DNA from 3 places in the Streptomyces sp. RLA131 genome. Region 2 is predicted to be linked to each of the others. Evidence: riboswitches for the same ligand, from Rfam matches in the RefSeq annotation. Region 2 holds a riboswitch; each other region holds the start of a gene.
The links. A riboswitch is a leader RNA that binds a small molecule or an ion and turns the genes downstream of it on or off. The one in region 2 is predicted to bind cobalamin.
Positions count from the first base shown of each region.

Region 1 (9,778 bases), 4.8 Mb from region 2:
TACGCGTAGGAGCCGTGCACCCCGAAGTCCGGCATCGACGCGGGCGGTTCGAAGCCCTCGCCGGTCAGCAGCACCGTGTCCGACAGGAAGCGCGCCAGCTCCCGCAGGTTCTCCGGCCCGCCCTCGACCAGATAGCGCAGCGCCTCGGCCACCACGCCCGCCGACACCGACGACTCCGCCATCAGCTCCGCGTCCGGCACCGACTCGCCGCCCAGCAGCACCGTCGGGATCCCGGCGGTGCGCAGCGCGGCCAGGCCGTCCTCCCAGGCCCGCTTGCCGCCCAGCAGCCGTACGACGGCGATGCCGGCGCCCTCCAGCAGGGCGGGCAGCTCGTCGGCGGTGTCCACCCGCGTCGGGTTGCCGATCCGGTACGGCGCGCCGGACGCCCGCGCGGCCAGCAGATCGGTGTCGGCGGTCGACAGCAGAAGTACGGTGCTCACGGTGCCCCCGGGGCTATGAACGGGAGGCCGGCGGGTGCGCCGTCCTCGATGAGCCGCATCAGCGCGGCGGTGTCTGCGTGCTCCTCGATCAAATCGCCGAGGCGGTCCAACTGCTCCTCGCGCAGCGCGGCGAAGGCGGTGTCCGGCGCGGGCACGAACCGCCGCCCCGCCGCCTGGGCCACCCTGCGCAGAAAGGCACGCCGGAAGCCGTCGCTCTCCAGGGAGCCGTGCCAGTGCGTGCCCCACACGGCCCCGACCCGGCAGCCGTCCAGGAACGCCTCGTCGCCGCCGCGCACGTCGGCGACGCCGTGGTGGATCTCGTACCCCTCGACCCGCTCCCCGTACGCCGTGCCGACCGGGCGGGCCAGTGTCTTGTCCGCGGCGAACCGCACCCGCACCGGCAGCAGCCCCAGCCCGTCGACGGTCCCGGCCCGCGACTCGACCTCGTCCTCGATGGACTCGCCCAGCACCTGGAAACCGCCGCAGATCCCCAGCACCGGCCGGCCCTGCGCCGCGCGGCGCGCGATCTCCTGAGCCAGGCCCCGCTGCCGCAGCCACTCCAGCGCCTTCACGGTGCCGCGCGTGCCGGGCACCACCACCAGGTCGGCGTCCGCGAGTTCCTCGGGGCGGTCCACGAAGCGCACCACGACGCCGGGTTCGGCCGCGAGGGCGTCCACATCGGTGAAGTTCGACATCAGCGGCACCGCGGCCACCGCCACGCGCAGCACGTCCTCGCCGTACGGGGCGGCGGTGCCGGCCTCGCGCACGGTCCCGTGCCGCGACATGCGCAGCCCGTCCTCCTCGTCGATGCCCAGGCCGTGCCGGTGCGGCAGCACTCCGTAGAACGGCCGCCCGGTCAGCCCGCGCAGCATCTCCAGTCCGGGTTCCAGCAGTGACACATCCCCCCGGAACTTGTTCACGATGTAACCGGCCACCAGCGCCTGGTCCTCCGCGCTCAACAGCGCCGTCGTCCCGAAGAACGACGCGAACACCCCGCCCCGGTCGATATCCCCGACCACGACCACCGGCAACCGCGCCGCACGCGCCAGCCCCATGTTGACGATGTCGCCGCGCCGCAGATTGATCTCCGCAGGGCTGCCCGCCCCCTCGCAGATCACCGCGTCGTACTGCCCGCGCAGCTCCTCCAGACAGCCCACCACCGTCTCCAGCAACCGCCCCCGGCTGCCGTCGTGGTAGCCCCGGGCGCTCATCTCGCCCACCGCCCTGCCGAGCAGCACGACCTGACTGGTGCGGTCGCCGCCCGGCTTGAGCAGCACCGGGTTCATCAGCGCGGTCGGCTCCACACGTGCCGCCTGCGCCTGCATGGCCTGGGCGCGCCCGATCTCGGCGCCCTCCCGGGTCACATACGAGTTCAGCGACATGTTCTGCGCCTTGAACGGCGCGACGCGGACGCCCTGCCGCGCCAGCCACCGGCAGATCCCGGCGGTCACCACGCTCTTGCCCGCGTCGGAGGTGGTCCCGGCCACCAGCAGCGCCCCGCCGCTCATGCGCAGGCTCCCGCCGGGGTGCGGGCGGCCCGGCGGGAGACGGCCCGGCCGGAGGCGGCGGGCCGGCGGCCGAACGCCGCCCGGGCGGCCACCGCGACGCCCAGCGCCAGCAGGCTCACCCGCCGCGACAGCCGCACCGCCCGCTCGATGTCACCGATCTCCACGGCCCGGTTCCCCGCGCCGAGCACCGGCCGGTGCTCGGTCCTTCCCCCGTAGGCCAGGGTTCCGCCCAGCCGTACCCCCAACGCCCCCGCGAACGACGCCTCTACGGGCCCCGCGTTGGGGCTCGGGTGCTTGGGGCCGTCCGTACGCCAGGCGCGCCAAGCCCCGCGCGGGTCGGGTCCGGCGAGTACCGCGAGGGCGGCGGTGAGCCGCGCGCCCGGGTAGCCCACCACGTCGTCGAGCCGGGCCGACGCCCAGCCGAACCGCCACAGTCGGGGCGACCGGTGACCGACCATGGCGTCCAGGGTGTTGACGGCCCGGAAGCCCACCAGCCCGGGGACGCCGCCGAGGGCGCCCCAGACCAGGGCGCCGACGACGGAGTCGGAGGTGTTCTCGGCGACGGACTCCACGACCGCCCGCGCGATCTGCTGTTCGTCCAGGGACTGCGGGTCGCGCCCGCACAGATGGGGCAACCGCTCCCGGGCGGCGGCCAGATCACCGGCCTCCAGCGCCGCGCCCACCGCCCGTGCCTCCCGGCCCAGCGACGTCCCGCCGAGCACGGCCCAGGTGGCGGCGGCCGTCAGCCCGGCGGAGGCGGTCGCGGAGGACCGTACGGCCCGGGCGGTCACCGCGGCGGCGGCCACCGCGCCGCCTACGCACAGAGCCGTGTGAAGTGCGCCGCGGCCCCGGTGGTCACGCCACAGCCGGCGTTCCAGGGAGCCCGCGAGTCGTCCGAAGGCGGCGACGGGATGACCGCGCCGGGGGTCGCCGAACGCGCGGTCGGCGGCGAAGCCGAGCACAGCGCCGTACGTGTGGGCACGCGGCATCTGCTGATGTCCTCACTCAGGGTCCGCGCCCTGGTTCGACGTGACCGGCGGTGAGAGTCTCCTGGCTCCCGGATCGGCGCACCCCCGGCCTTCCAGCTCGTCGTACGAGCCGTGACCACGTGCGGAGGCGCACTCCCCGGTGACAGTGGCGGGACCGCGCCGGATTCTCACCGGACTTCCTCTCCTGCCGCCGTTTGGCACCGCAACTCCACCACGTGCCGCGAATGCCGTCAACTCACCCCTTGACCTGCGAAGGGAGATGTGTGAATGCACACATGGAGGCATGAACGAGCGGGGCACGGACCAGGTCCGTGCCCCGCTCGGCGTACGTGGCGAAGGGTCAGGCGACGATCAGGAAGATGCCGTACCCGACCGCGCCCGCGCACAGCGCGAAGGCGGCGTACGCGCCGGTGCGGGCGACTGCCGCACCCTCCTTGGTGAGTCCGACGATGCCGAGGGTGAAGAGGCCGACGAGTCCGACGGTGACGGCGAGGCTGACGCCGAAGACGGAGCCGAGGGCTGCCCAGTCGATGTGCATGATGCTCCGTTCCTCAGATGGTGGGCTGGACGGCGGGCGCGACCGGGGCCGGTGCCGGGATGGTGGCCGTCAGACCGTCGGCCGCACCGGCGGCGGTCGCGCCGGGGCCGGCCGGCGGCGGGGTGACGACGGCGATCGCCGTGGTGACGATGCCGGGCGGCTCCTCGGCGTCGGCGGCGTTGACGTTGGTGTGGTCCACCGGCTTGCGCCGCGCGGCCACCCAGATCGTCGCGCAGGCGGCGGCCGCGAGTACCGCGACCACCGCGATGCCCCAGTCGCCCCGGCCGGCCAGCAGCGCCGCGCCGGCGGCGACCAGGCCGGCGGCCGGCAGGGTCAGCGCCCAGGCGACGAGCATCCGGCCCGCGGTGCCCCAGCGCACGACGCCGCCCTTGCGGCCGAGGCCGGCGCCCATGACGGAGCCGGAGACGACGTGGGTGGTGGAGAGCGAGAAGCCGATGTGCGAGGAGGCCAGGATCACGGCCGCGGCGCCGGTCTGGGCGGCGAAGCCCTGCGGCGGCTGGATGTCGGTGATGCCCTTGCCCATCGTGCGGATGATGCGCCAGCCGCCGATGAAGGTACCCATGGCGATGGCCATGCCGGAGGAGATGATGACCCACAGCGGCGGGTTGGCGTCCGGGGCGATGACCTTGCCGGTGACGAGGGCGAGGGTGATGACGCCCATGGTCTTCTGCGCGTCGTTGGTGCCGTGCGCCAGCGAGACCAGGCCGGCCGAGGCGACCTGCCCGGCCCGGTAGCCCTTGGCGGTGGCCTTCGGGTCGGTGTCGCGGCCGATCCGGTAGGTGAGGCGGGTCGCCAGCAGTGAGGCGAGGCCGGCCACGATCGGGGCCGCGATGGCCGGTATGAGCACCTTCTCGGCGACCGCCCCGCCGTTGACCCCGGCGAGGCCGACGGAGGCGACGGTGGCGCCGATGAGGCCGCCCATCAGGGCGTGGGAGGAACTGGAGGGGAGTCCGGCGTACCAGGTCAGCAGGTTCCACAGGATCGCGCCGACCAGGCCGGCGAAGATCACTTCGGGCTGGACGCCCGCGCTTTCGTCGATGATGCCCTTGGAGATGGTCAGGGCGACCTCGACGGAGATGAAGGCACCGACAAGATTCAGTACGGCGGACATGGCCACCGCCGTCTTGGGCTTGAGTGCGCCAGTGGAGATGGTGGTGGCCATCGCATTGGCGGTGTCGTGGAAACCGTTCGTGAAGTCAAACACGAGAGCGGTGACGATCACGATTCCGATCAGGAGCGTGATGTGTTCCATGTACCCAGGCAATCGTTTGATCCGACAGTGGCGTGGCGACCGTACGGACCCTGGGTGAACGGAAGGTGAACGCCGGACGGCCGAGCGGTGCCGGCTCCGGCGAGGGGTGGTAAGGGCTCCTGAAAGGCCCCTGTCCACCTGGGGAATCGTCCGGATTGCCCGCCTTTTCGGCAGGCCCGGAACACCCGCCCACCACCCGCCCCCGGGTCCCTCCCCGGGCCCCTCCGGGACGGCCTCCCCGGGCTCCTCCGGGGAGGCCGTCCCGGAGGGGCCCGCGCGGTGCGCTCAGTGCCGTCCCGAGACCCGGTCGGCGAATTGCGCGACCCGGTCCGTCTCGCTGCTGCGCCCGGCCAGTTCCCGGCGGTCCGCGCCCCGGTAGGCCGCGTACATCCCGTGCACCCCGATCCAGCGCAGCGGCTCCGGTTCCCACTTGCGCACCCGGTGCCCCACCCACGGCAGCGCGGTCAGCGAAGTGCCGTGCCCCTGCCCCGAGTCGAGCTGTACGAGATCCCGCAGGGTCCGCGCCGCCAGGTTGGCCGTGGCGACCCCGCTGCCGACGTAGCCGCCGGCCCAGCCGAGCCCCGTGGAACGGTCCAGTTCGACCGTGGCGCACCAGTCGCGCGGCACGCCCAGCACACCCGACCAGGCGTGGTCGATCGCCACCCCGGCGGTCGCCGGGAAGAAGCGGACCAGGATCTCGCGCAGTGCCTCGACGGTCGCGGCCTGCGTACGGCCGTCATTGTCGGTGCGGGAGCCGAAACGATACGGCACCCCGCGGCCGCCCAGCGCGATCCGGCCGTCGGCGGTGCGCTGCGCGTACATGTAGGCGTGCGCCATGTCGCCGAGGGTCTCGCGGCCCTCCCAGCCGATGGTCCGCCAGACGCTCTCCGGCAGCGGCTCGGTCGCGATCATCGAGGAGTTCATCGGCAGCCAGGTGCGCTTCTGGCCCTTGACCGAGGCGGTGAACCCCTCGGTGCAGCGCAGGACGTACGGGGCCCGCACGGTGCCGTACGCGGTGACCGCGTGCTTCGGCCGGATCTCGGTCACCGGCGTCGACTCGTGGATCACCACACCCAGCGCCTCCGCCGCCCGGGCCAGACCCTGCAGCAGCTTCACCGGGTGAATACGCGCCCCGTGCGGCGTCCAGGTGCCGCCCGATGTCCCGGTGACCCGGATCCGCTCGGCCGACTCCGCGGCGCCCAGCAGCAGCCGGTCCTTCTCCCCGAAGGCGACCTCGGCCTCGTGGAAGGCCTTCAGCCGGGCCAGCTGCGCGGGGGAGTGCGCCACCTCCAGCACGCCCCCGCGATGGATGTCCGCGTCGATGCCCTCCTCGGCCGCGACCCGGACCACCTCGTGCACCGTGTCGTTCATCGCCCGCTGGAGGGCGACCGCGGCCTCGTGACCGTGCAGCTTCGCATAGCGGTCGCGGCCCGCGATGCCGTTGTAGAGCCAGCCGCCGTTGCGGCCGGAGGCCCCGTAGCCGCAGAACTTCTGCTCCAGCACCACGATCCGCAGGAACGGCACGGCCTTCTTGAGGTAGTACGCGGTCCACAGACCGGTGTAGCCGCCGCCGACCACACACACATCGGCGGTCATGTCGCCGGGCATCGGCTCGCGCGGAGCCGGAACGCCCTCCTGTGCGTACCAGAAGGAGATACCGCCGTTGACCGTGGTCGTTCGCATGGGCCGGGACGTTACTGCGCCCCGGGAGCGCGCGGCAACGAACAACCTGTCAGGATCAGGGCTCGGAGGTGGGTCGAATGTCGGACGGACTGGAACAGCCCTGGACTGAACTGGTGGCCACGGCTCGCCGCATGGTCGACGACGGACTGGTCGTCGGCACCTCCGGAAACGCCTCTGTCCGGGTCGGCCACCTGATCCTGGTCACCCCCAGCGGCGTCCCGTACGACCGCATCGGCCTCCAGGACATCGTCGCCGTCGACCTCGACGGCACCCAGCAGCTCGGCGAGCTGCGCCCCAGCAGCGAACTGCCCATGCACCTGGCGATCTACCGCCACACCGACGCCCGCGCCGTCGTCCACACCCACGCGGTCCACGCCACCGCCGTCTCCACCCTGCTGTACGAGCTGCCGGCCATCCACTACATGGCCGCCGCCCTCGGCGGGAAGATCCGCGTCGCCGACTACGCCACCTACGGCTCCGAGGCGCTCGCCAACAACGTCATGCACGCCCTGCGGGAACGCACCGGGTGTCTGATCCGCAACCACGGCACCATCGTCTACGGCGACAACCTCGACCAGGCCTACGAGCGCACCGCCCAGCTCGAATGGATGTGCCAGGTCTGGCTCGCGGCCCGCTCCGTCGACGGCTTCTCGCCCTCCCTGCTGTCCAAGCGCGAACTCGCCCGGGTCGCCGAGAAGCTCCGCGACTACGGACGGCCCGGCCCCACTCCCTGAGCGGGCCGCAGCGGGCCGCAGCGGGCCGCAGCGGGCCGTGCCGGACAGGCGGGTCACGGGCCGGCGTTCCGCCGACCGCGTCTCCCCGCTGGCCCCGATCAGCGGGGCGTCGGACACTGGAACCGATGCGCCTACGAATCGCGGCGGCCGTGACCGCCACCACTGTGCTGGGTGCCGGGGCCGCCGTGGCGGCCGGCCGGTACGCCTCGGGCTTCGCGCTGAAACCGTCCGGGAACGGCACCGGACCCGAGGCCGCGCTGACCGTGCACACCACCGACGGCCGGCAACTCACCCTCACCCGCACCCTGGCCTCCGTCCGCCCCGGCATCTACGGGCTCACCGGCGACGGGGTGCACGCCGTGGTGGGCGAGGTCACCGCCACCGCCCCCGGCTCCGTCACCCGCCTCGTGCGGCATGTGCAGCGCGGCGCGCTCACCCCCGGCGCGGCCGTCCGGCTCACCCCGCAGGCCTACGTGGGCGACCCGCGCGAGGCCCTCGGCCTGGACTTCGAGGACGTCCTCGTCCCGGGTGAGCTCGGTTCGCTGCCCGCGTGGTACGTCCCCGGCGCCCGGGACGTCTGGGTGATCGCCGTGCACGGCCTGGGCACCACCCGCGAACACCCCCTCGTCGTCACCTCCGCCCTGCACCGCGGCCGGATGCCCGTCCTGGACATCACCTACCGCAACGACGACGGCGCCCCCCGCTCCCCGGACGGCATCGCGCACCTCGGCGACACCGAGTGGCGCGACCTGGACGCGGCCATGCGCTACGCCGTCCGCCGGGGCGCCCGCCGGCTCGTGCTGTACGGCTGGTCCACCGGCGCCACGATGGCGCTGCGCGCCGCCCACCACTCCCCGCTGCGCAACCGGATCAGCGGCCTCGTCCTGGACTCGCCCGTCCTGGACTGGCAGGCCACGGTCCGTGCCTGCGCGGCGGGCCACGGGGTGCCCGCCCCGCTGCTGCCGCTCGGCGTCCGCGCCGCCGAGGGCCGCACCGGCCTGCACGCCGCCCGGATCACCGACTCCGCCGACCCGGACCGGCTGAGCGTGCCCGCCCTGGTCTTCCACGGACCCGACGACACCGTCGCCCCGTGGGGTCCCTCCCGCCGGCTCGCCGCCGCCCGCCCGGACCTGGTCACCCTGCAGACCGTCCCCGACGCCGCGCACGCCGCCATGTGGAACCGCGACCCGGAGAACTACGAGGAGGCCCTGCGCCGCTTTCTCACCCCACTGGTCTGACAAATCGGGTCCGCACCGGCAAACCGCCCCCGGTCGAGCGCACCGCGACACCGCTCGTTTGGGTTTCCGGCTCCTCACCCGCAAGACTGCTCCCCGTGACGTCCCGTATCCCGCGAGACACTCCGCTCCGCCTCGTCCCCCGCAGGCCGCTGGCCGCCGCGCCGCGCGCCGCCGCGGCGCGCCGCTCACGTCCGCCCAGACCCCCCGAGGGGACCCCGCCGCTCTCCGAACTCGCCCGCCGGGCACGTAACGAACTCGCCGACGCCGTGCGCATCGCCCGCTGGGCGGACGCCGCCGACGGCAGGGCGAACGGCACCGCCCGGCCCGGAGCCGGCGGGATACTGCGGGACGCCGACATCCAGCGGGCCGCCTCCGCGCTGCGGTTGACGGACCGGCAGGTGCGCGCCGCCTGGGACCGGGCGCGGCTGGCCGGACTCATCGAGCTGCACAAGGGCTCCGCCCGCCCGGGCTGGCGCCTGCGCGCCTGGGACCGGGACGACACCGCCGTGCTGCGCGGCTGGGTCGCCCTCTTCGACGCCTGGTCCCTCGCGCACCCCGCCGCCCGGGAGGCGGCCTGCGAGGGCGCCGACCCCTCACTGGTCGCCGAGGTCGTCGAAGCCGCCCCCCAGCTGCTCTCCCTCCTGCATCTGTCCTCCGGTCCGGTGGCGGTCGCCGCCCTTCTCGATCTGCTGCGCCAGCGGGTGGCCGAGCTGCGCGAGGAGCGGCACGAGCCCCCCGCCGACGGCAGCAGCGGCAGCCGCGACGAACTGCCCCTGCTCCTGGACTGGACCCTGGACGCCCTGGCCCGCGTCGGTGCCCTGCACCCCCGTGACCCCGGGCGCCAGGACGAGGTGACGATCACCGCCATCGGCAGCTGGGCGGTCTGGGTCAAGCTGGAACAGATCTGCGTGGCCGCCCAGGGCCCGGCCGGCAACATCGAGAAGTCCGCCGAGGAGATGCTCAGGGCCTGCGTGGGCCTGTCGCCCCGCCCGGCCCGCGCCGAGCACCAGGCCTGGCTCGCGGCCCGTCCGGTCGACCGGGCGGTCACCGAACTGCTCGACGTCGCCCGCGGTGACGACGCCCTGCTGCGCGGCCTCGCCTTCGAGGTGCTGCGGGCCGTCGGCGCCCCCGCCGAGCCCGCCGTCCGGGCCGTCACCGGTGAGGCGTCGCTGCGCCCGTACGCCCTGATGTGGCTCGCGGAGCACGAGGGTGGTGACCCGGACACCGCGGCGGACCTGCTCACCCGTGAGGAGGCCACCTGGCTCTGGGTCGACACCGCCGCCGCCGTGGCCGAGCACGGCGAGAGCCATCTGCTGGTCAGTCATCTCGACGCCGCCCTGCAGGGCTCGGTGCCGGGCCTGCTGGCGGAACTCGG
Region 1 is NZ_JBWDOQ010000002.1:1,919,810-1,929,587, reverse strand. It holds gene cobN (cobaltochelatase subunit CobN) at 1-440, opposite strand, end outside; gene RWE79_RS09765 (cobyric acid synthase) at 437-1,948, opposite strand; gene RWE79_RS09760 (cobalamin biosynthesis protein) at 1,945-2,937, opposite strand; cobalamin riboswitch at 2,992-3,119, opposite strand; gene RWE79_RS09755 (hypothetical protein) at 3,278-3,475, opposite strand; gene RWE79_RS09750 (inorganic phosphate transporter) at 3,489-4,748, opposite strand; gene RWE79_RS09745 (NAD(P)/FAD-dependent oxidoreductase) at 5,034-6,431, opposite strand; gene RWE79_RS09740 (class II aldolase/adducin family protein) at 6,509-7,165, shown strand; gene RWE79_RS09735 (alpha/beta hydrolase) at 7,291-8,403, shown strand; gene RWE79_RS09730 (hypothetical protein) at 8,499-9,778, shown strand, end outside.
Region 1: it holds a riboswitch for cobalamin, as region 2 does, so the genes downstream of both, RWE79_RS09760 (cobalamin biosynthesis protein) here and RWE79_RS31400 (CbtB domain-containing protein) in region 2, are expected to answer to the same signal.

Region 2 (9,778 bases):
GCGATGAGGCGGTTGGCCTCCCACGCCTCGCGGTAGTTGGCGAAGTGCGAGCCGACGATCCGCTTCAGGCTCATCCACAGGTAGCGGTTGTCGTACTCGTGGTTGAAGCCGGAGGTGCTGGCGCAGGTGACGATGGTGCCGCCCTTGCGGGTGACGTACACGCTGGCGCCGAAGGTCTCCCGGCCCGGGTGCTCGAAGACGATGTCCACGTCCTCGCCGCCGGTCAGGTCGCGGATCCGCTTGCCGAGCCGCTTCCACTCGCGGGGGTCCTGGTTGTGCTCGTCCTTCCAGAACCTGAAGTCCTCGGCGTTGCGGTCGATGATGGCCTCGGCGCCCATGCTGCGGCAGATGTCCGCCTTCTGGGGGGAGGAGACCACGCAGATCGGGTTCGCCCCGCCGGCCAGCGCGAACTGGGTCGCGTACGAGCCCAGGCCGCCGCTCGCGCCCCAGATCAGGACGTTGTCGCCCTGCTTCATGCCGGCGCCGTTGCGGGACACCAGCTGCCGGTACGCGGTGGAGTTGACCAGGCCGGGGGCCGCGGCCTCCTCCCAGCTGAGGTGCCCGGGCTTGGGCATCAGCTGGTTGGACTTCACCAGCGCGATCTCGGCCAGGCCGCCGAAGTTGGTCTCGAAGCCCCAGATCCGCTGCTCCGGGTCGAGCATCGTGTCGTTGTGGCCGTCGGCCGACTCCAGCTCGACCGACAGGCAGTGCGCCACGACCTCGTCGCCCGGCTTCCAGGCGTTCACTCCCGGGCCGGTGCGCAGCACCACGCCCGCCAGGTCGGAGCCGATGATGTGGTACGGCAGGTCGTGCCGCTTGGAGAGCGGGGAGAGCTTTCCGTACCGCTCCAGGAAGCCGAAGGTGGACACCGGCTCGAAGATCGAGGTCCAGACGCTGTTGTAGTTGACCGAGCTGGCCATGACGGCGACCAGCGCCTCACCCGGCCCCAGCTCGGGGACCGGCACGTCGTCCAGGTGCAGTGACTTGCGCGGGTCCTTCTCGCGGCTGGTCACGCCCTCGAACATGCCGGCCTCGTCCTTGTGGACGGTGATGGCGCGGTACGACTCGGGGAGCGGCAGGGCCGCGAAATCGGCGGCAGTGCTGTCCGACGCGAGAATCGCGTCAAGAATGTCCTTCACGGTGGGCCTCCGGCGAAGCGCGACGAAGTCGGGATGCTCTTGCTTTGCGTGGTGGTGCCGTCGGTTCGGCGGTGATGCTTTTCCGTGACGGTCGCACGGGACGGGCCAGGGCGCGCGGTGGCGCGTTGCTGATGCCCCCGGACGCAGTCCGGGGATGCCTGTGACGCAGGCGTCCGGGCCTTTGGGGACAGACGGAGTGCGGCAGATCTTGCATACCGTCCGCCCGGACATTCCCCCGGCTCGCGCCGGGAGGTGCCCCCAACGTTATGGCACGCGGTGCCACCCGGCAAGACACTGCGTGCCAAATATTTCGCGCAGATGGCACGCGTACGTCACACCTGAGCGGTATCGGGGTCCGGTGCGCCCGGATGAGGGGGTGTTCCGCGCGGGTTGGCGCGGGTGTGAAGGGGCCGTGTGAGAGGGGGCCGGCTACGCGCCGGCGTCGCCCTTGAGGGCCTTCTCGATGGTCCGCATGACCTCGGCCGGGGAGGCGTCCGTACGGGCGACGGCGATGACGACCTCACCCGTCGTGGAGGCGGCCACCGGGGAGGCCGCCCGGCCCAGGGCCCGGCCACCGCCTATGCCGGTGCCGAAGGTGTCCTTGATGACGTCGAAGGCGTGGTCGAGCTGGGCCTCGACGTCACCCTTGCCGCCGGCCCGCAGCCAGCGGCGCAGGACGTGGTTGTGGGCGGCGACCACCGCCGAGGCGGCGACCTCCGCCAGCAGCGGGTCGTCGTCGCCGTCCCGGTGGGCGGACTCGTCGAAATGGCCCAGCAGATAGCGCGTGAAGAGCCGCTCGTAGCGGGCCACCGAGGAGATCTCGCGCTCCCTCAGGATCGGGATCTCCCGGGTCAGCCGGTACCGCTCGACGGAGACCTCGGGGGACTCGGCGTACATCCGCAGCACTTCCGTGATGCCCCGGCACACCGTGTCGAGCGGGTGCTCGTGCGGCTCGGCGGACTCCAGCACCTCCCCGACCCGGACGAGCGTGTCGTCGTGGTCGGGGAAGATCGCCTCTTCCTTGGAGCGGAAGTGCCGGAAGAACGTACGCCGTGCGACCCCGGCCGCCGCCGCGATCTCGTCGACCGTCGTCGCCTCGTAGCCCTGGGTCGCGAACAGGTGCATCGCGGCCGCCGCCAGATCCTGGCGGACCCGGTGGCGCTGGGCGGTGGCGGACGAGGTACGGGCGGACTTGACGGGCTGGGCCATATGGGGACCGTACTGCATCGCGGGCCCGGCACGCCGGGACGGCCCGAGGAGGCCGCCCCAGCCGGTGCCGCTGCCCGGGTGCTGGTCAGCGCCGTGCATACTCGCGGAAGCCGCGGCCCGTCTTGCGGCCCAGGCAGCCGGCGGACACCAGGTGCTCCAGCAGCGGCGCGGGGGCCAGCCCCGGGTCGCGGAACTCCTTGTGCAGCACCTGCTCGATCGCCAGCGAGACGTCGAGCCCGACCACGTCCAGCAGCTCGAACGGTCCCATCGGGTAGCCGCCGCCCAGCTTCATCGCGGCGTCGATGTCCTCGACCGTCGCGTAGTGCTCCTGCACCATCTTCACCGCGTTGTTCAGGTACGGGAACAGCAGCGCGTTGACGATGAAGCCGGCCCGGTCGCCGCAGTCCACCGCGTGCTTGCGCACCTTCGCGCACACCTCCCGGACGGTGGTGTGGACGTCGTCGCCGGTCAGGACGGTACGGACCACCTCGACCAGCTTCATCGCGGGGGCCGGGTTGAAGAAGTGCATACCGATCACGTCCTGCGGGCGGGACGTGGACGAGGCGATGGCGATCACCGGCAGCGAGGACGTGGTGGTCGCCAGCACCGCCCCGGGGCGGCACACCTTGTCCAGGGTCGCGAAGAGCTGCTGCTTGACCGCCAGGTCCTCGGCGACGGCCTCCACGGCCAGGTCCACATCCGCGAACGCGTCCAGCGAGCCGGCCGCGGAGACCAGGGAGACGGCGCTGTCCCGCTGCTCCTGGGTGAGCCGGCCCTTGGCCACCGACCGGTCCAGGGACCTGGCGAGCTGGGCGGCGGCCCGGTCGGCCTTGTCCTGGGTGCGGGCGGCCAGCACGACCTGGTAGCCCGCCTTGGCGAAGACCTCGGCGATACCGGTGGCCATGGTGCCCGAGCCGGCCACGCCGACCCTGCTCACCGGCCGGCCGACCCCCTGCGCACCGTCCGGCCGCGGGGTCTCGGTGTCGGCCACCACGGTGGCGCTGCCGGGGGCCTCGTAGGTGTAGAAGCCGCGGCCCGACTTGCGGCCCAGCAGCCCGGCGGAGGCCAGCTGCCCCAGCACCGGGGCGGGGGCGTGCAGCCGGTCGCGGGAGGCCTCGTACATGGCCTCCAGGACGGTACGGGCGGTGTCGATGCCGATCAGGTCGAGCAGGGCCAGCGGCCCCATGGGCAGCCCGCAGCCCAGCCGCATCGCGGCGTCGATGTCCTCACGGGTGGCGTACCGGGCCTCGTACATCGCGGCGGCCTGGTTGAGGTAGCCGAAGAGCAGCCCGTCGGCGATGAACCCGGGGCGGTCGCCGACCGGCACCGGCTCCTTGCCCAGCGCCCTGACCAGCTCGGTGACCGTCTGCGTGGTCTCGGGCGAGGTCAGGACGGTGGAGACCACCTCGACCAGCTTCATCGCGGGGGCCGGGGCGAAGAAGTGCAGCCCGAGCACCCGGTCCGGACGCGAGGTGTGCGAGGCCAGCCGGGTCACGGACAGCGCGTTGGTGCCGGTGGCGATGATCGCCCCGGGCTTGACGACGGCGTCGAGCGCGGTGAAGACCTCGCGCTTGACGTCGAAGTTCTCGGTGACGACCTCGATGACCAGGTCGGCGTCGGCCGCGGCCCGCAGCTCGGGGAAGGTACGGAAGCGGGCCAGGGTGGCGGTGCGCTCCTGCTCGGTGATCCGCTCGCGTCGCACGGCGCGGGCGGTGTTCGCCTCCAGGGTCTCGACGGCCTGGCGGGCGGCGTCGGGGGCGGTGTCGATGCCGATGACCTCGTGGCCCGCACGGGCCATGACCTCGGCGATGCCGCTGCCCATCGTGCCGAGGCCGATGACAGCTATGAGAAGGGGACGGTCCATCGCGGGACTCCAGGTGCTGAGGGTCCCGTCGCGCCGCGCGGCGCGCACGGGTGCGGAGTTTGGGTGGAACCGCGGGGCGTGTACGCGGGTAGGCGTGCCCACACGTGAACTGAGGAATGGCGGGCCCTGTCCCGGGGCCGCGCCGCGATGGCGCCGAACCGACAACGGCTGCACTCAGCGGCTGCGTCACCGGCCGCTGGGTACGTGGATCGAGAGTAACCGGCCAGTAACCTACGCGCCACCCCTGCGCCCATGTGATTTGGCTCGCTGACAGATGAGCGGAAAGAGGGTTGGAAGAGGGCCGGGAGGGCAGGAAAGAGGGCGCCGTGGCGCACGGCATAGGGTGTGCCGGTGGACACCCCCTTACGGGAAGAACTCGCCGCCACGCTCACCGAGCCGGGGCAGACCCTCGCCACCAGGCTGGACGCCGCCGTCGCCCTGGCCGAAGCCGGTGACCCGCGCGCCTTCGAGACCCTCGTGATGCTGCTCAACTACCGCGACCCCGGGCTCGCCGACATCGCCGCCCGCGCCCTGGCGCGCCTCGCCGACCCGCGCACCGCCCGCGCCGCCGCCGCGCTCGCCACCAATCCGCTCCGGGTCGCCTACGCGGCCCCGCCGATCCGGCTGCTGGTCGCGCTGCGGGCGCCGGAAGCCGTGCCCGCGCTGACCGGAACCCTGCGCCGGCTGCTGGCCGAGCCCGCGACCCCGTACTGGCGGGTCGCCCTCGCCTGCGCCGAGGGGCTGGGCGAACTGGCCGACCCCGGCGCCGAGCCGCTGCTCCGCGCGGCCTGCGACGACACCCGCCTGCGGGAGGCCGCCGTGGCCGCGCTGGCCCGGCTGCAAACCAGCCGGTCCGGCGACTGAGTGTTCAGCCGGTCCCGCGATCGCGGACAAGCGGCGGCCGCAGGCTAGGCCCGCAGGTCGAGCGGCCGGCCCGCTCGCAGGTTCCACCGGCCCGACCGGCCGGTCAGCTCCACCGCGGTCAGCGGCGGCACGTCGAGCCGCCAGAAGGCCTGCGGAGGCAGCCCCAACGCCCGTACCACCAGGGCCCGTACGACCTCCGGCTCGACCACCGCCAGCAGCCGGCCCGCCGGGCCGGGACCGTCCAGCCAGCCACCGGCCCGGTCGCACAGCGCCAGCAGCGACTCCCCGCCGTGCGGCGCGCCCGCCGGGTCCGTCAGCCACGCCGCGACGCCCTCCGGCTCGGCGGCCGTGACCTCCGCCAGCGTCCGGCCCCGCCAGCGGCCCATCGCCCACCCGGCCAACTCCCCGGGCGCGGCGGCGGCGTTCAGGCCGAGGGCCGCCGCCGTCTCCCGGCAGCGCGCCGAGGCGGCGGTCAGGGCACCGTCGGCGGCCGGCACCGCGCCCGCCGCGGCGCGCGCCCGCCGGGCCCCCGCGGGGTCGAGCGGCCGGTCGTCGTCGAAGCGGGCCTCGCGCAGGCCCGCGCTCAACGCCGGTGAGATCAGGGTCAGCCGACAGGTCATGCGCCCTCCATGCGCTCTTGGCCCAGGTGGCCGGTTCGCGATACGGTCACGTCGATATTGACGACGGCACAACGGAAGCCCGGTGAGAATCCGGCACGGTCGCGCCACTGTAAGCCGTGAGGCAAGTCAGACCCGACGCCGTCGTCCCGAGCTCCAACAACATTTGGGACGCGAGTTCCCCAGGAGGTCCCGCCATGGCACAGTCCGTCGCTCCGCCGACCGTTGCCCCCGCCAGCCCCGTCACCCTGCCGATCCGGGCCATCCTGCCCTGGGCCGTCTTCTTCGGCGTACTGATGCTGGTGCTGCTCTACTTCGTCGGCGCGGAACAGGGCGCCACCTCCCTGCTCTCCGGTGAGAACGTGCACGAGTGGGTGCACGACGGCCGTCACCTGCTCGGCTTCCCCTGCCACTGATCCTGCGAGGGGAAGACAGCTCGTGAACACCGTGAACGGTGCCACCGTCAGAAACCTCCTCGTACGCGGCATGCTCGCCGGCCTCGCCGCCGGTGTCCTCGCCTTCGTCGTCGCGTACCTCCTCGGCGAGCCGAGGGTCGATGCCGCCATCGCGTACGAGGAATCCCACTCCCACGAACACGAGATGGAGATCGTCAGCCGCACCCTGCAGTCCACCGCGGGCCTGGCCACCGGCGTTCTCGTCTACGGCGTGGCGCTGGGCGGCATCGCCGCCCTCGCCTTCTGCTTCGCCCTCGGCCGGATCGGCCGCTTCGGCCCGCGCGCGACCGCCCTGCTGCTGGCCGGCGCCGCCCTCGTCGCGGTCTACCTCGTGCCGTTCCTGAAGTACCCGGCCAACCCGCCGTCCGTCGGCGACCCCGACACCATCGGCAAACGCACCCTGCTGTACTTCCTGATGATGCTGCTCGGGGTGCTGCTGGCGGTCGCCGCCGTCATCCTCGGCAAGCGGCTCGCCCCGCGGCTGGGCACCTGGTACGCCACCCTGGCCGCCGGTGCCTTCTTCGTCCTGGCCGTCGGGCTCGCGTACGCCTTCCTGCCGGCCGTCAACGAGGTGCCGGGCGACTTCTCCGCGACGCTGCTCTGGCAGTACCGCCTGGCCGCCCTGGCCATCCAGCTCACCCTGTGGACCGCCTTCGGCCTGGTCTTCGGCGAACTCGCGGACCGGGTCCTTCAGCCCCGGCCCGCCGGCGTCGCCCGCGAGCAGCGAACCTCCGTCAGCGGCGTGCCGTCGTAGTCCTCCTGCTGCGTCGCGCCGTCCTCGGTGAAGCCGGCCCTGCCGTAGAAGCGGCGGGCCGGCGCGTTGCGGGCCAGCACCCACAGCCGTAGCCGTACGACTCCCCGGGTGGCGGCGGATCCGAGGACCGCGCCGGTCAGGGCGCGGCCCACGCCCCGGCCGATCCGGTCGGGGCGCACGTACAGCGCGTACAGCTCCCCGTCGCGCGGCCCGGCGGCCTCGCCCCGGTAGGGGCCGTGAGCCGCCCAGCCCACGACGACGCCGTCCTCGACTGCCGCGCCGTCCTCGCCATCTTCGACGGCGACCAGATTCTCCACCCGCCCCGCCGACTTCGTCCGCGCGAAGAACTCCCGCCGCCGGGCGGCGTCCTGCTCGGCGCTCATCGCGTCCAGATACGTCTGCGGCACGATCCCCGCGTAGGCGGTCTGCCAGCCCCGCACCCGGATCCGTGCCACGGCGTCGATGTCCGTCTCCGTCATGGGTCGCACACGCAGCATGGGCCCACCCTACGGAGAGCGGCCCGCCGCCGGACGGCGGTCCGGGTAACCTCCGGGACGGCGAATGTGCCGCGGATCCTGGAGGCCGAGGAGATGAGCACCGTTCGTACGCTGCTGGGCGACATCCCGGCGGCCGGGCTGGGGGTCTGCGACGCGCACGACCACCTCTTTCTGCGCTCGCCGCTCCTGCCCGGCCAGGAGCGGGACGACCCGGTGGCGGCGGAGGCCGAACTGCGGGACTTCCGGGCGCTGGGCGGGACGGCCGTCGCGCAGTGGACGCCGTACGGGATGGGCCGCGAACTCGCCCTGCTGGCACGTCTGTCGCAGACGTCCGGGGTCCATGTGATCGCGGCGACGGGGCTCCACCAGGCGGTGCACTACGACGCGGAGCTGCTCGGGGACGTACGGGACCGGCTGGCCGGGCTGTTCGTGGCGGAGCTGACCCGCGCGGAGCTGCCGGCCGGCCTGATCAAGGTCGCCGGCGGCTACCACGGCCTGGACGGGCACGCCCGCCTGACGATGACGGCGGCTGCCGAGGCCCACCACGCGACGGGCGCGCCCATCGGCGTCCACCTGGAAGGCGGCACCGGGGCGGCGGACGTCCTCGGCCTGCTCTGCGGGGACCTCGGGGTGGCGCCGGACGCCGTGATCCTGGGCCATCTCAACCGCTTCCCCGACATCCGCGTCCACCGCGAGGCGGCCGAGGCGGGTGCCTTCCTGGCCTTCGACGGTCCCTCGCGGGCCAACCACGCCACCGACTGGCGGCTGCTCGACTGCCTGACCGCCCTGGCGGAGGCCGGGCACACCGACCGGCTGCTGCTCGGCGGCGACTCCACGGTGCGGTCCGCCCTGGGGGTTCCGTACCTGCTCAGCGGGGTGCGGCCGCGCGTCGAACGTGAGCTGGGGGAGCGGACCGTCTCGCGGATCCTGACGGAGAACGCGGCCCGCGCATTCGCGCTGCGCCACTGAGTCACTGACACGCCGGACCGCCCGGGCGTTGACATGTGACCAAAGGGTCACCTATTTTTGGGGGTATGCAGGAGGACGCGGTGTTCAAGGCCCTCGCCGACCCGACCCGGCGGAGTCTGCTGGACGCGCTCTTCCTGGAGGACGGTCAGACGCTGAGCGCCCTGGAGGCGCGCTTCGACATCTCGCGGTTCGCTGTGATGAAGCACCTGCGCCAGCTGGAGGAAGCCGGCCTGGTGGTGACCAGGCGGCGCGGCCGCGAGAAGCTGCACCACCTCAACCCGGTCCCCATCCGGCTGGTCCACGACCGGTGGGTGAGCAAGTACGCGGAACCCTGGGCCGCCGCGCTCAGCGGCCTCAAGAGCCGACTGGAGAGTCCGATGGAGAAGATCTTCGAGATTTACATCCGCACCACCCCGGAGCGTCTCTGGGAGGCGATCACCGACCCGGACATCCGCAGCAAGTACAACTTCGGCGCCGGCGTCGTCACCCCGGAGTGGAAGGCCGGCGCGCGCTACGAGATGGGAGCCCCCGGAGCCCCCGGGCCACTGGGTGAGGGGGAGCTGCTGGAGGTCGACCCGCCGCGCCGGCTGGTGCAGAGCATGGTGGCGCTGTGGAGCGAGGACGTGAAGAGCGAGGGCACGTCGCGCGTGACCTGGGAGATCGAGCCCGTCGGTGACTCCTGCCGGCTCGTCGTCACCCATGACCACCTGCGCGAGGGCGCCAACGAGGAGCTGTACGGCGGCTGGCCGATGATCCTCTCCGGTCTGAAGACCTGGCTGGAGACGGGCGAGCTGCTGACGACCCCGGGCTCGCTGCTCTACACCTGAAGCATCAGCTCCGTGGGCTCCGGCCGCTCCGGAGGCCCCTGCTCCGGCCCCCGCTCCGGCCCCGGCCGCGGCCCCTGCTCCCGCCCCGGCCCCGGCTGCGGTTCGGCGCGGTGGGCCGCCGGCGGCCGGCCCGGGCCGATGCCGTACTCGGTGGCGAGTTCGTTGACCTGGCGCGTGACGCGCCGCTGGTACCAGGTGGGTGCGTAGGCCCCGTCCGCGTACAGCGCCTTGTAACGGCTGATCAGGCGCGGGTGGTGGACGGAGAGCCAGGCCATGTACCACTCGCGGGCGCCGGGGCGCAGATGGAGGACGAGCGGGGTGACCGAGGTGGCGCCGGACTCGGCGATGGCGCGGACGGTGGCCCGCAACTGCTCGGGCGAGTCGCTGAGATAGGGCAGCACCGGGGCCATCAGTACGGCCGAGGGGATGCCGTGCTCGTTCAGGGTGCGGCAGACGTCGAGGCGCTTGGCCGGTGAGGGGGTGCCCGGTTCCGCCGTGCGCCACAGCTCCCGGTCGGTGAAGCCGACGGAGACGGCGGTGGAGACCTCGGTGACCCGCGCGGCCTGTTCGAGCAGCTCCAGGT
Region 2 is NZ_JBWDOQ010000002.1:6,728,343-6,738,120, forward strand. It holds gene ccrA (crotonyl-CoA carboxylase/reductase) at 1-1,139, opposite strand, end outside; gene RWE79_RS31380 (TetR/AcrR family transcriptional regulator) at 1,569-2,348, opposite strand; gene RWE79_RS31385 (3-hydroxyacyl-CoA dehydrogenase family protein) at 2,434-4,212, opposite strand; gene RWE79_RS31390 (HEAT repeat domain-containing protein) at 4,564-5,076, shown strand; gene RWE79_RS31395 (histidine phosphatase family protein) at 5,121-5,696, opposite strand; cobalamin riboswitch at 5,723-5,854, shown strand; gene RWE79_RS31400 (CbtB domain-containing protein) at 5,891-6,109, shown strand; gene RWE79_RS31405 (CbtA family protein) at 6,141-6,902, shown strand; gene RWE79_RS31410 (N-acetyltransferase family protein) at 6,839-7,399, opposite strand; gene RWE79_RS31415 (phosphotriesterase family protein) at 7,493-8,368, shown strand; gene RWE79_RS31420 (ArsR/SmtB family transcription factor) at 8,434-9,195, shown strand; gene RWE79_RS31425 (Rv2578c family radical SAM protein) at 9,186-9,778, opposite strand, start outside.

Region 3 (9,778 bases), 1.3 Mb from region 2:
CCGGCGCGGCCGGGATGAACCAGCTGCTCTCGGCGGCGGTCGCGGTGGCCTTGGTGGCGTCCGCCGTCTTCAGCGTGGCCAGCTGGGTCTTGTTGTTGGGCAGGTTGCCCTTGCCGATCAGGACCTTCTGGCCGGCGGTGCCGGTGAAGTCGTTGATCCACTCGGCGGCCAGGGCCTGGGCCTTGGACTTGGTCGGGACGGCGAGGTCGGAGCCGCCGAGGAAGACCGGCATGTTCTTGCCCGACGGGCCGGGGAAGACGAACTGGACCAGGTTGTCCTTGAGCTTGCCGCCGGTCTTGTCGACCTTGGGGTCGGCGGCCGCGCCGCCCTCCCAGCTCGCGCCGTAGATCATCGCGGACTTGCCCTGGCCGAAGACGATGTAGCGGTCGGACTCGTCCTTGGTGAGGTCGCCGTGCATGTACGTGCCGAGCGCGGCCTTCCACGCGGTCAGGCCCTGGACGGACTCGGCGCTGGAAAGGCTCGCCTTGAAGGTGCCGCCGCTGTCGGTGGCGATGGCGCCTCCGGCGTCGTAGACGAAGGACATCGCGGCGTACCAGTCGCGGGAGGGCTGGTACCAGGCGTTGAACTTCTTGCCGTTCTTCTTCTGGATCTTGTCCAGGTCGGCGGTCAGCTCCGTGTACGTGGCCGGGACGGTGGTGACACCGGCCTTGGCGGCGATGTCCTTGCGCCAGGCAGCGACGCGGGCGCCGGCGTAGTAGGGGACGCCGTAGGTCTTGCCGTCGTAGGAGCCGGAGGCCTTGAGGCCGTCCAGCCAGGCGGAGGAGTTGTCGAAGTCGGAGGCGTCGAGTTCGGCGAAGGCACCCTTGATCTCGTAGCCGAGCATCTCGGTGTTGCCCATCTCGATGACGTCGGGGGCCTTGTCCGAGGCCAGTACGGCGTCGAACTTCGTGTTCTTGTCGCCCCAGCTGTAGTACTCGTGCTTGACCGTCACGCCCGGGTGCTTCTTCTTGAGCGCGGCGTCGGCCTGCTTGACCAGTCCGGGCCAGTTGTTCTGTGCGTCGACCGTCAGCCATACCGTGATGGACCTGGGTGACTCGGCCTTGTCGGACCCCTTGTCCGAACCGCAGGCCGCAACGCCGGCAACCATTGCCGCGACACCGATCGCCGCGATCAGCTTGCGCTTCACAACACCCTCCCCAGGGTCGTGGTACCAAGTGGTGTAGACCAGTGGTCGAGAGCTTGGCCTAGACCTTTTGGGGTGTCAAGGGTGTATAAGAAGCCTGGCGAGTCCGTTACCGGACCGACACCTGGACCAGGGCCGCACGGGTGGCACGGCCCGTGCCACGATGTGGGTTTGACTTGTGACGGAGGAAGCATGAGCAGCGACGGGGAAACCGACGCGAGCATCCTGGACAGCGCCGCAGGGCCGGAGAACGGCACCGGCGCCGCCGGGCGGACCGCCCGCGTCCCCAAGTACTACCGGCTGAAGAGGCACCTGCTGGAGCTGACCCAGACGATGCCCCCGGGCTCACCCGTGCCGCCCGAACGCACCCTGGCAGCCGACTTCGACACCTCCCGGACGACCGTGCGGCAGGCACTCCAGGAGCTGGTCGTGGAAGGCCGGCTCGAACGCATCCAGGGCAAGGGCACCTTCGTCGCCAAGCCCAAGGTCTCGCAGGCGCTGCAACTCACCTCGTACACCGAGGACATGCGCGCCCAGGGCCTGGAACCCACCTCCCAGCTGCTGGACATCGGCTACATCAGCGCCGACGACCGCCTCGCCGAACTCCTCGACATGAAGGCCGGCGGCCGGGTGCTGCGCATCGAACGGCTGCGGCTGGCCAACAGCGAACCGATGGCCATCGAGACGACCCACCTGTCGGCCAAGCGCTTCCCCGCGCTGCGCCGCAGCCTCGCCAAGCACTCCTCGCTCTACACCGCGCTGGCCGAGGTCTACGACGTACGCCTGGCGGAGGCCGAGGAGACCATCGAGACCTCGCTGGCGACCCCGCGCGAGGCCGGGCTGCTCGGCACGGATGTCGGACTGCCGATGCTGATGCTGTCCCGGCACTCCATCGACACCACCGGCGAACCGGTGGAATGGGTGCGTTCGGTGTACCGGGGGGACCGCTACAAATTCGTCGCGCGCCTGCGGCGCCCGTAGACGAGCGGCTGATCTCTGCCCTAGATTTCCTGCTCGTCACAAAGAGTGAGAAACCCACGCAGAGGGACGGAGCTGCCGCAGTGTCCGAACCAACAGGAACACCAGGAACTTCCTCCGGTCGCCCGCCGGCCGTCACGCCGACCCGCGTGACAGCCGGCGTGTGCCTGATAATCCCCTTCGTCGCGATGCTCTGGGTCGGCTCCTACGCCCGGCTCACCCCGGAGTTCATCGGCATCCCGTTCTTCTACTGGTACCAGATGCTCTGGGTGTTCATCTCCTCCGCCCTGACCTGCACCGCGTATGTGCTGGTCCGCCGTGAGGAGCGCGCCCGCAAGGCGGCCAAGGGGGTCCCGGCATGAAGGACGGCGTGAACGGCGTCGCACTCGCCGTCTTCATCTTCTTCTTCGTGGCCGTCACGGTCATGGGCTTCCTCGCCGCCCGCTGGCGCAAGGCCGAGAACGCCCTCCACCTCGACGAATGGGGCCTGGGCGGACGCAGTTTCGGCTCCTGGGTCACCTGGTTCCTGCTCGGCGGCGACCTCTACACCGCGTACACCTTCGTCGCCGTCCCGGCGGCCGTGTACGCGGCCGGGGCGGCCGGCTTCTTCGCGGTGCCCTACACCATCCTGGTGTACCCGCTGATCTTCGTCTTCCTGCCGAGGCTGTGGTCGGTCTCCCACAAGCACGGCTACGTCACCACCTCCGACTTCGTCCGGGGCCGCTTCGGCTCCAAGGGACTGTCGCTGGCGGTCGCGGTCACCGGCATCCTGGCCACCATGCCGTACATCGCGCTCCAACTGGTCGGTATCCAGGCCGTGCTGGACGTGATGGGCGTCGGCGGCAGCGCCTCCGACAACTGGTTCGTCAAGGACCTGCCGCTGCTGATCGCCTTCGGTGTCCTGGCCGCGTACACCTACTCCTCGGGGCTGCGGGCGCCCGCACTGATCGCCTTCGTCAAGGACGCGCTGATCTACATCGTCATCGCGGTGGCGATCATCTACATCCCGTACCGGCTGGGCGGCTTCGACGACATCTTCGGCAAGGCGAGCGAGGCCTACGCCCAGGTCAACCCGGCCACCGGCAAGCCGCGTGGCGCGCTCGCGCCCGGGGACACCGCCCAGTGGGCGTACGGAACGCTGGCGATGGGCTCGGCACTGGCGCTCTTCATGTACCCGCACTCGGTGACCGCCGTGCTGTCCGGGCGCAGCCGGGACGTGATCCGCCGCAACACCACCGTGCTGCCGCTGTACTCGCTGATGCTCGGGCTGCTGGCGATGCTCGGCTTCATGGCGCTGGCGAGCGGTGTCGGCAAGGGAATCACCGGCTACAACGGCCAGTTGGCGATCCCGCAGCTCTTCGAGAACATGTTCCCCTCGTGGTTCGCGGGCGTCGCCTTCGCCGCCATAGGGATCGGGGCGCTGGTTCCGGCGGCCATCATGTCGATCGCCGCCGCCAACCTCTTCACCCGCAACATCTACAAGGACTTCCTCAGGCCCGACGCCACCCCCGAGCAGCAGACCAGGGTCAGCAAGCTGGTCTCGCTGCTGGTCAAGGTCGGCGCGCTGGTCTTCGTCCTGACCATGGACAAGACGGTCGCCATCAACTTCCAGCTCCTGGGCGGCATCTGGATCCTGCAGACGTTCCCCGCCCTGGTGGGCGGCCTGTTCACCCGCTGGTTCCACCGCTGGGCGCTGCTGGCCGGCTGGGCGGTCGGCATGGTCTACGGGACATGGCAGGCGTACGGCGTCGCCAGCCCCGCCCAGAAGCACTTCGGCGGCTCCTCGGACACCATCCCGGTCATCGGCCAGATCGGCTACATCGGCCTCACGGCGTTCGTTCTCAACGCCGTGGTCGCGGTGGCCCTGACCCTGGTCCTGCACGCCCTGAAGACCCCCGAGGGCGTCGACGAGACCTCCCCCGGCGACTACACGGCGGACGCCGGCGAGCCCGGCGTGGAACCGGAAGTGCCGGTGACCGCGGGGCACTAGCGGTCACCGTTTCGTCCTCGTCCCGGATCGCCGGGCGGGCCGGTTTCCCGGGCCGCCCGGCGATCCGGGGCAAGCGCGGCCGGGACAAGCGCGGCCGGGGGCATGCGCGGCCGCGCGCACGACGCCCTATCCGACCGGCACCCGGAAGGTGCGCCGGTAGGCCTGCGGTGTGGTGCCCACCCAGCGGCCGAAATGGTGACGCAGGGTGGCCGCGTTGCCGAAGCCGGCCCGCAGGGCGATCGCGTCCACCGTCTCGTCCGTGCCCTCCAGCAGCTCACGGGCGAGCAGTACCCGCTGCCCGAGCAGCCACCGGTAGGGCGTCGTCCCGGTCTCCTGCTGGAAGCGCCGGGCGAAGGTCCGCGGCGCCATGTGCGCCCGCTCGGCCAGTTCGTCGACGGTGACCTCGCGGTCGAGGTGCTGTTCCATCCAGCCGAGCACGTCGCCGACCGTGTCGCAGCGGCTGCGCGGCAGCGGTCGTTCGACGTACTGCGCCTGGCCGCCCTCGCGGTGCGGCGGTACGACCATACGGCGGGCGATGGCGTTGGCCACCGCGCTGCCCTGCTCCTTGCGGACCAGGTGGAGGCAGGCGTCGATACCGGCGGCGGTACCGGCCGAGGTGATGACCGGGTCCTCGTCGACGTACAGCACGTCGGGCTCGATCCGGGCCAGCGGGAAGCGGTGCGCGAGCGTGTCCGTGTGCCGCCAGTGGGTGGTGCAGGCGCGGCCGTCCAGCAGCCCGGCGGCGCCCAGCACGAAGGCCCCCGAGCAGACGCTGAGCACCCGCGCGCCACGGTCGACGGCCTCCCGCAGGGCCAGCAGCAGCGCCGGCGGGTAGGCGGCCTTGTCCGGCATGTCGCAGCCGGCCGGGACGGCGACCAGATCCGCCTCGGCCAGCCGGTCCAGGCCGTGCGGGGTGTTGATGGAGAAGCCGCCGTACACCTGGACGGGCGACCGCTCGGCGGCGACCACCGCGAAGTCGTAGACGGGCAGACCCTGTTCGCTCCGGTCCACGCCGAAGACCTCGCAGATCACGCCGAGTTCGAAGGGGTGCACCCCGTCGAGCAGTACCGCGGCCACGTTTTTCAGCATCCTCCGAGCATGCCAGAGAGCTGGCAGGAATTCGAGGGAGCAAGGCAGTCCTGCCACTCCCGGCGGCAGCCCGCAGGGAGGAGATTAGATGCATGAACACATACCTCGCCCTCGTAGCGGTTCTGTCCCTCACCCTCGCCGTCGCCGCCCCCGCTCTCCTGGGTCTCGCCCACGAACGCCGGATCGACCGCCAGATCCGGGCCGCGCGGGCCGCCGAGGCCGCGGCCGAGGCCGCCCGGCGGACCTGGGGAATCACCGCCTGAGAACGGCACTGTCAGACCCGTGCGTCAGACTCGAACCATGGACATCACCATCCGCCCGGTCCGGCCCGAAGAGCTGGCCGCCGTCGGGGATCTCACCGCACGGGCGTACGAGCCCGTGCTCCCCGACGGCGACACGTATCTGGAGCGGCTGCGGGACGCCACACACCGCGCCGAGCACACCGAACTGCTGGTCGCCGCGGACCCGTCGGGCACCATCCTCGGCAGCGTCGCCTTCGTACCCCCCGGCTCGGTCTACACCGAGGTGGCCGGGGAGGGCGAGGGCGAGTTCCGCATGCTCGGCGTGGATCCGCGCTTCCAGGGCCAGGGCGCCGCCGAGGCACTGGTGCGGGCCTGCCTCGACCGCGCCCGGAAGCTCGGCATGTCCCGGCTCGCCATCTCCACCAGCCCCTCGATGCACAGCGCCCACCGGCTCTACCGACGGCTCGGTTTCGACCGCGCCCCCGGGCGGGACTGGTCTCCGGTGCCCGGCATCGACTTGCAGGTGTATTCCATAGACTTGTAACGAGACACAACATCTGGGGGTGCCGACGGCAGGCACCACTACATGTATGCTCAACACCGCTGCCGCCGCAGGGAAATCCGGTGAAATTCCGGGGCTGCCCCGCAACGGTGTACGGGCGCCATGAGGCGTACCCGCAAGCCCGATGGCCTGCCGGCAGCGCACCCAAGGGGACACCTCCCGGACCGGAACGAACCGGTCCGGCGAAGCCCTCCCGGGTGCCGTCATGTCCGGGCCTCGCGGGTTGGGCCGGTGGACGCGCCGCGGCATGCCCTGTGCAGCCCTCGTGCGCCCCGCCATTCCCTCGTCGCGTCGCCGCCGTACGAGGGAGAGAGCACACGTGACCATCGCGCCCGTCGCACCGAACGCGGAACCCGCTTCAGCCGGCAGCACCCTGCTGCGCACCCTGACGGAACTCACCGCCGACCTCCCCGACACCGACCCCGGCCGGGTGGCCGCCGCCGCGCTGCGGGGCCGGTCGCCGCATGCCGACCGGGCCGCGGCCGAGGCCGAACTGCGCACGCTGGCCACCGAGGCCGCCGCCGGCCTCATCTCGGAGGACCCCCAGTACTCCCGGCTCGCCGCCCGGCTGCTCACCCTGGCCATCGCCGACGAGGCGGCCGGCGAAGGCGTCACGTCCTTCACCTCCTCCATCGCCGTGGGCCACCGCGAGGGCCTGATCGCCGACGGCACCGCCGAGTTCGTCCGTACCCACGCGGCCCGGCTGGACGCCCTGATCGAGCAGGCTCTCGCCGAAGGCGCCGACGACCGCTTCGGCTACTTCGGCCTGCGCACGCTGCACAGCCGCTACCTGCTGCGGCACCCCATCACCCGTCAGGTCGTCGAGACCCCGCAGCACTTCCTGCTGCGGGTCGCCTCCGGCCTGGCCGAGAACCACACGGTGCGCGCGCTGGACGAAGTCGCCGCGCTCTACGGCCTGATGAGCCGTCTGGACTACCTGCCGAGCTCGCCCACCCTGTTCAACTCCGGTACCCGGCACCCCCAGATGTCCTCCTGCTACCTGCTGGACTCCCCGCTGGACGAGCTGGACTCCATCTACGACCGGTACCACCAGGTCGCCCGCCTGTCGAAGCACGCCGGCGGCATCGGCCTGTCCTACAGCCGCATCCGGGCCCGTGGCTCCCTCATCCGGGGCACCAACGGCCACTCCAACGGCATCGTCCCCTTCCTCAAGACCCTCGACGCCTCGGTCGCCGCGGTGAACCAGGGCGGCCGGCGCAAGGGCGCCGCCGCCGTCTACCTGGAGACCTGGCACTCCGACATCGAGGAGTTCCTTGAGCTGCGCGACAACACCGGCGAGGACGCCCGCCGTACGCACAACCTCAACCTGGCGCACTGGATCCCCGACGAGTTCATGCGCCGCGTCGACGCCGACGGCACATGGTCGCTCTTCTCCCCCGCCGACGTCCCGGAACTGGTGGACCTGTGGGGCGACGCGTTCGACGCCGCCTACCGCGCGGCCGAGGCGGCCGGCCTGGCCCAGAAGACCATCCCCGCACGGGACCTCTACGGCCGGATGATGCGCACCCTGGCCCAGACCGGCCAGGGCTGGATGACCTTCAAGGACGCCGCCAACCGCACCGCCAACCAGACCGCCGAGCCGGGCTCGGTCGTCCACTCCTCGAACCTGTGCACCGAGATCCTGGAGGTCACGGACGACCAGGAGACGGCCGTCTGCAACCTGGGCTCGGTGAACCTCGGTTCCTTCGTCAGCGACGGCTCGATCGACTGGGAGCGCCTGGACGCCACGGTCCGTACCGCCGTCACCTTCCTCGACCGCGTCGTCGACATCAACTTCTACCCGACCGACCAGGCCGGCCGCTCCAACGCCAAGTGGCGCCCGGTGGGCCTGGGCGCGATGGGCCTCCAGGACGTCTTCTTCAAGCTGCGCCTGCCCTTCGACTCGCCCGAGGCGAAGGCCCTCTCGACCCGGATCTCCGAGCGGATCATGCTCGCCGCGTACGAGGCCTCGGCGGACCTCGCCGAACGCAGTGGTCCGCTGCCCGCCTGGGAGAAGACCCGCACGGCACGGGGCGTCCTGCACCCCGACCACTACGGCGTGACCGTGAGCTGGCCGGAGCGCTGGGACGCGCTGCGCGCGCGCATCGCGAAGACCGGCATGCGCAACTCCCTCCTCCTCGCCATCGCCCCCACCGCCACCATCGCCTCGATCGCCGGGGTGTACGAGTGCATCGAGCCCCAGGTCTCCAACCTCTTCAAGCGCGAGACCCTGTCCGGGGAGTTCCTCCAGGTGAACTCCTACCTGGTGGAGGACCTGAAGAAGCTCGGCGTCTGGGACACCCAGTCCCGCGAGGCGCTGCGCGAGGCAAGCGGCTCGGTGGCGGGCTTCAACTGGATCCCGGCGGACGTCCGCGCCCTCTACCGCACCGCCTGGGAGATCCCGCAGCGCGGCCTGATCGACATGGCGGCGGCCCGCACCCCGTACCTGGACCAGTCGCAGTCCCTCAACCTCTTCCTCGAAACGCCCACCATCGGCAAGCTCAGCTCGATGTACGCGTACGCCTGGAAACAGGGCCTGAAGACCACCTACTACCTGCGTTCCCGCCCGGCGACCCGGATCGCCCAGTCGGCCCGCGCGACGGTGCCCGCGCAGGTCGCCGCCGATCCCGACGCGGTCGCCTGCTCCCTTGAGAACCCCGAGTCCTGCGAGGCCTGCCAGTAATGTCCGCCCCCACCAAGCACCTGCTCGACCCGGGCTTCGAACTGACCCTGCGCCCCATGCGCTACCCGGACTTCTACGAGCGCTACCGCGACGCCATCAAGAACACCTGGACCGTGGAGGAGGTCGACCTCCACTCCGACGTCACCGACCTCGCCAAGCTCTCCCCCGGCGAGCAGCACATGATCGGCCGGCTGGTCGCCTTCTTCGCGACCGGCGACTCGATCGTGGCCAACAACCTGGTGCTGACCCTCTACAAGCACATCAACTCCCCCGAGGCGCGGCTGTACCTGTCCCGCCAGCTCTTCGAGGAGGCCGTCCACGTCCAGTTCTATCTGACCCTGCTGGACACCTACCTCCCCGACCCGGACGAGCGCACCGCCGCCTTCGACGCGGTGGAGAACATCCCCTCCATCCGTGAGAAGGCGCAGTTCTGCTTCAAGTGGATCAACGAGGTCGAGAAGCTCGACCGCCTGGAGAGCAGGGCCGACCGCCGCCGCTTCCTCCTCAACCTGATCTGCTTCGCCGCCTGCATCGAGGGCCTGTTCTTCTACGGCGCCTTCGCCTACGTCTACTGGTTCCGCTCGCGCGGCCTGCTGCACGGCCTGGCCACCGGCACCAACTGGGTCTTCCGCGACGAGTCCATGCACATGGACTTCGCCTTCCAGGTCGTCGACACCGTCCGCCGGGAGGAGCCCGACCTCTTCGACGACGACATGGCCAAGGAGGTAACGGCCATGCTGGAGGAGGCCGTCGAGGCCGAGCTCCAGTTCGCGCAGGACCTGTGCGGCGAGGGTCTGCCCGGTATGAACACCGACTCCATGCGCGAGTACCTGCAGTGCGTCGCCGACCAGCGCCTCGTCCGCCTCGGTCTGCCCGCCCGCTACGGCTCGGAGAACCCCTTCTCCTTCATGGAGCTGCAGAACGTCCAGGAGCTGACCAACTTCTTCGAACGGCGCGCCTCCGCCTACCAGGTGGCCGTCGAAGGATCGGTCTCCTTCGACGACGAATTCTGACGGCTTCGGTTGTCTTCGGTCGTATGCGGTCGCCTTCCGCCGTCGTACGAGCAGCGGCGGAGGCGGCGGCTACCCTG
Region 3 is NZ_JBWDOQ010000002.1:5,440,262-5,450,039, reverse strand. It holds gene RWE79_RS25825 (extracellular solute-binding protein) at 1-1,147, opposite strand, end outside; gene RWE79_RS25820 (GntR family transcriptional regulator) at 1,337-2,125, shown strand; gene RWE79_RS25815 (DUF3311 domain-containing protein) at 2,206-2,484, shown strand; gene mctP (monocarboxylate uptake permease MctP) at 2,481-4,112, shown strand; gene RWE79_RS25805 (helix-turn-helix domain-containing protein) at 4,239-5,201, opposite strand; gene RWE79_RS25800 (hypothetical protein) at 5,294-5,464, shown strand; gene RWE79_RS25795 (GNAT family N-acetyltransferase) at 5,502-5,987, shown strand; adenosylcobalamin-variant (AdoCbl-variant) riboswitch at 6,047-6,144, shown strand; gene RWE79_RS25790 (ribonucleoside-diphosphate reductase subunit alpha) at 6,253-8,688, shown strand; gene RWE79_RS25785 (ribonucleotide-diphosphate reductase subunit beta) at 8,688-9,701, shown strand.
Region 3: it holds a riboswitch for cobalamin, as region 2 does, so the genes downstream of both, RWE79_RS25790 (ribonucleoside-diphosphate reductase subunit alpha) here and RWE79_RS31400 (CbtB domain-containing protein) in region 2, are expected to answer to the same signal.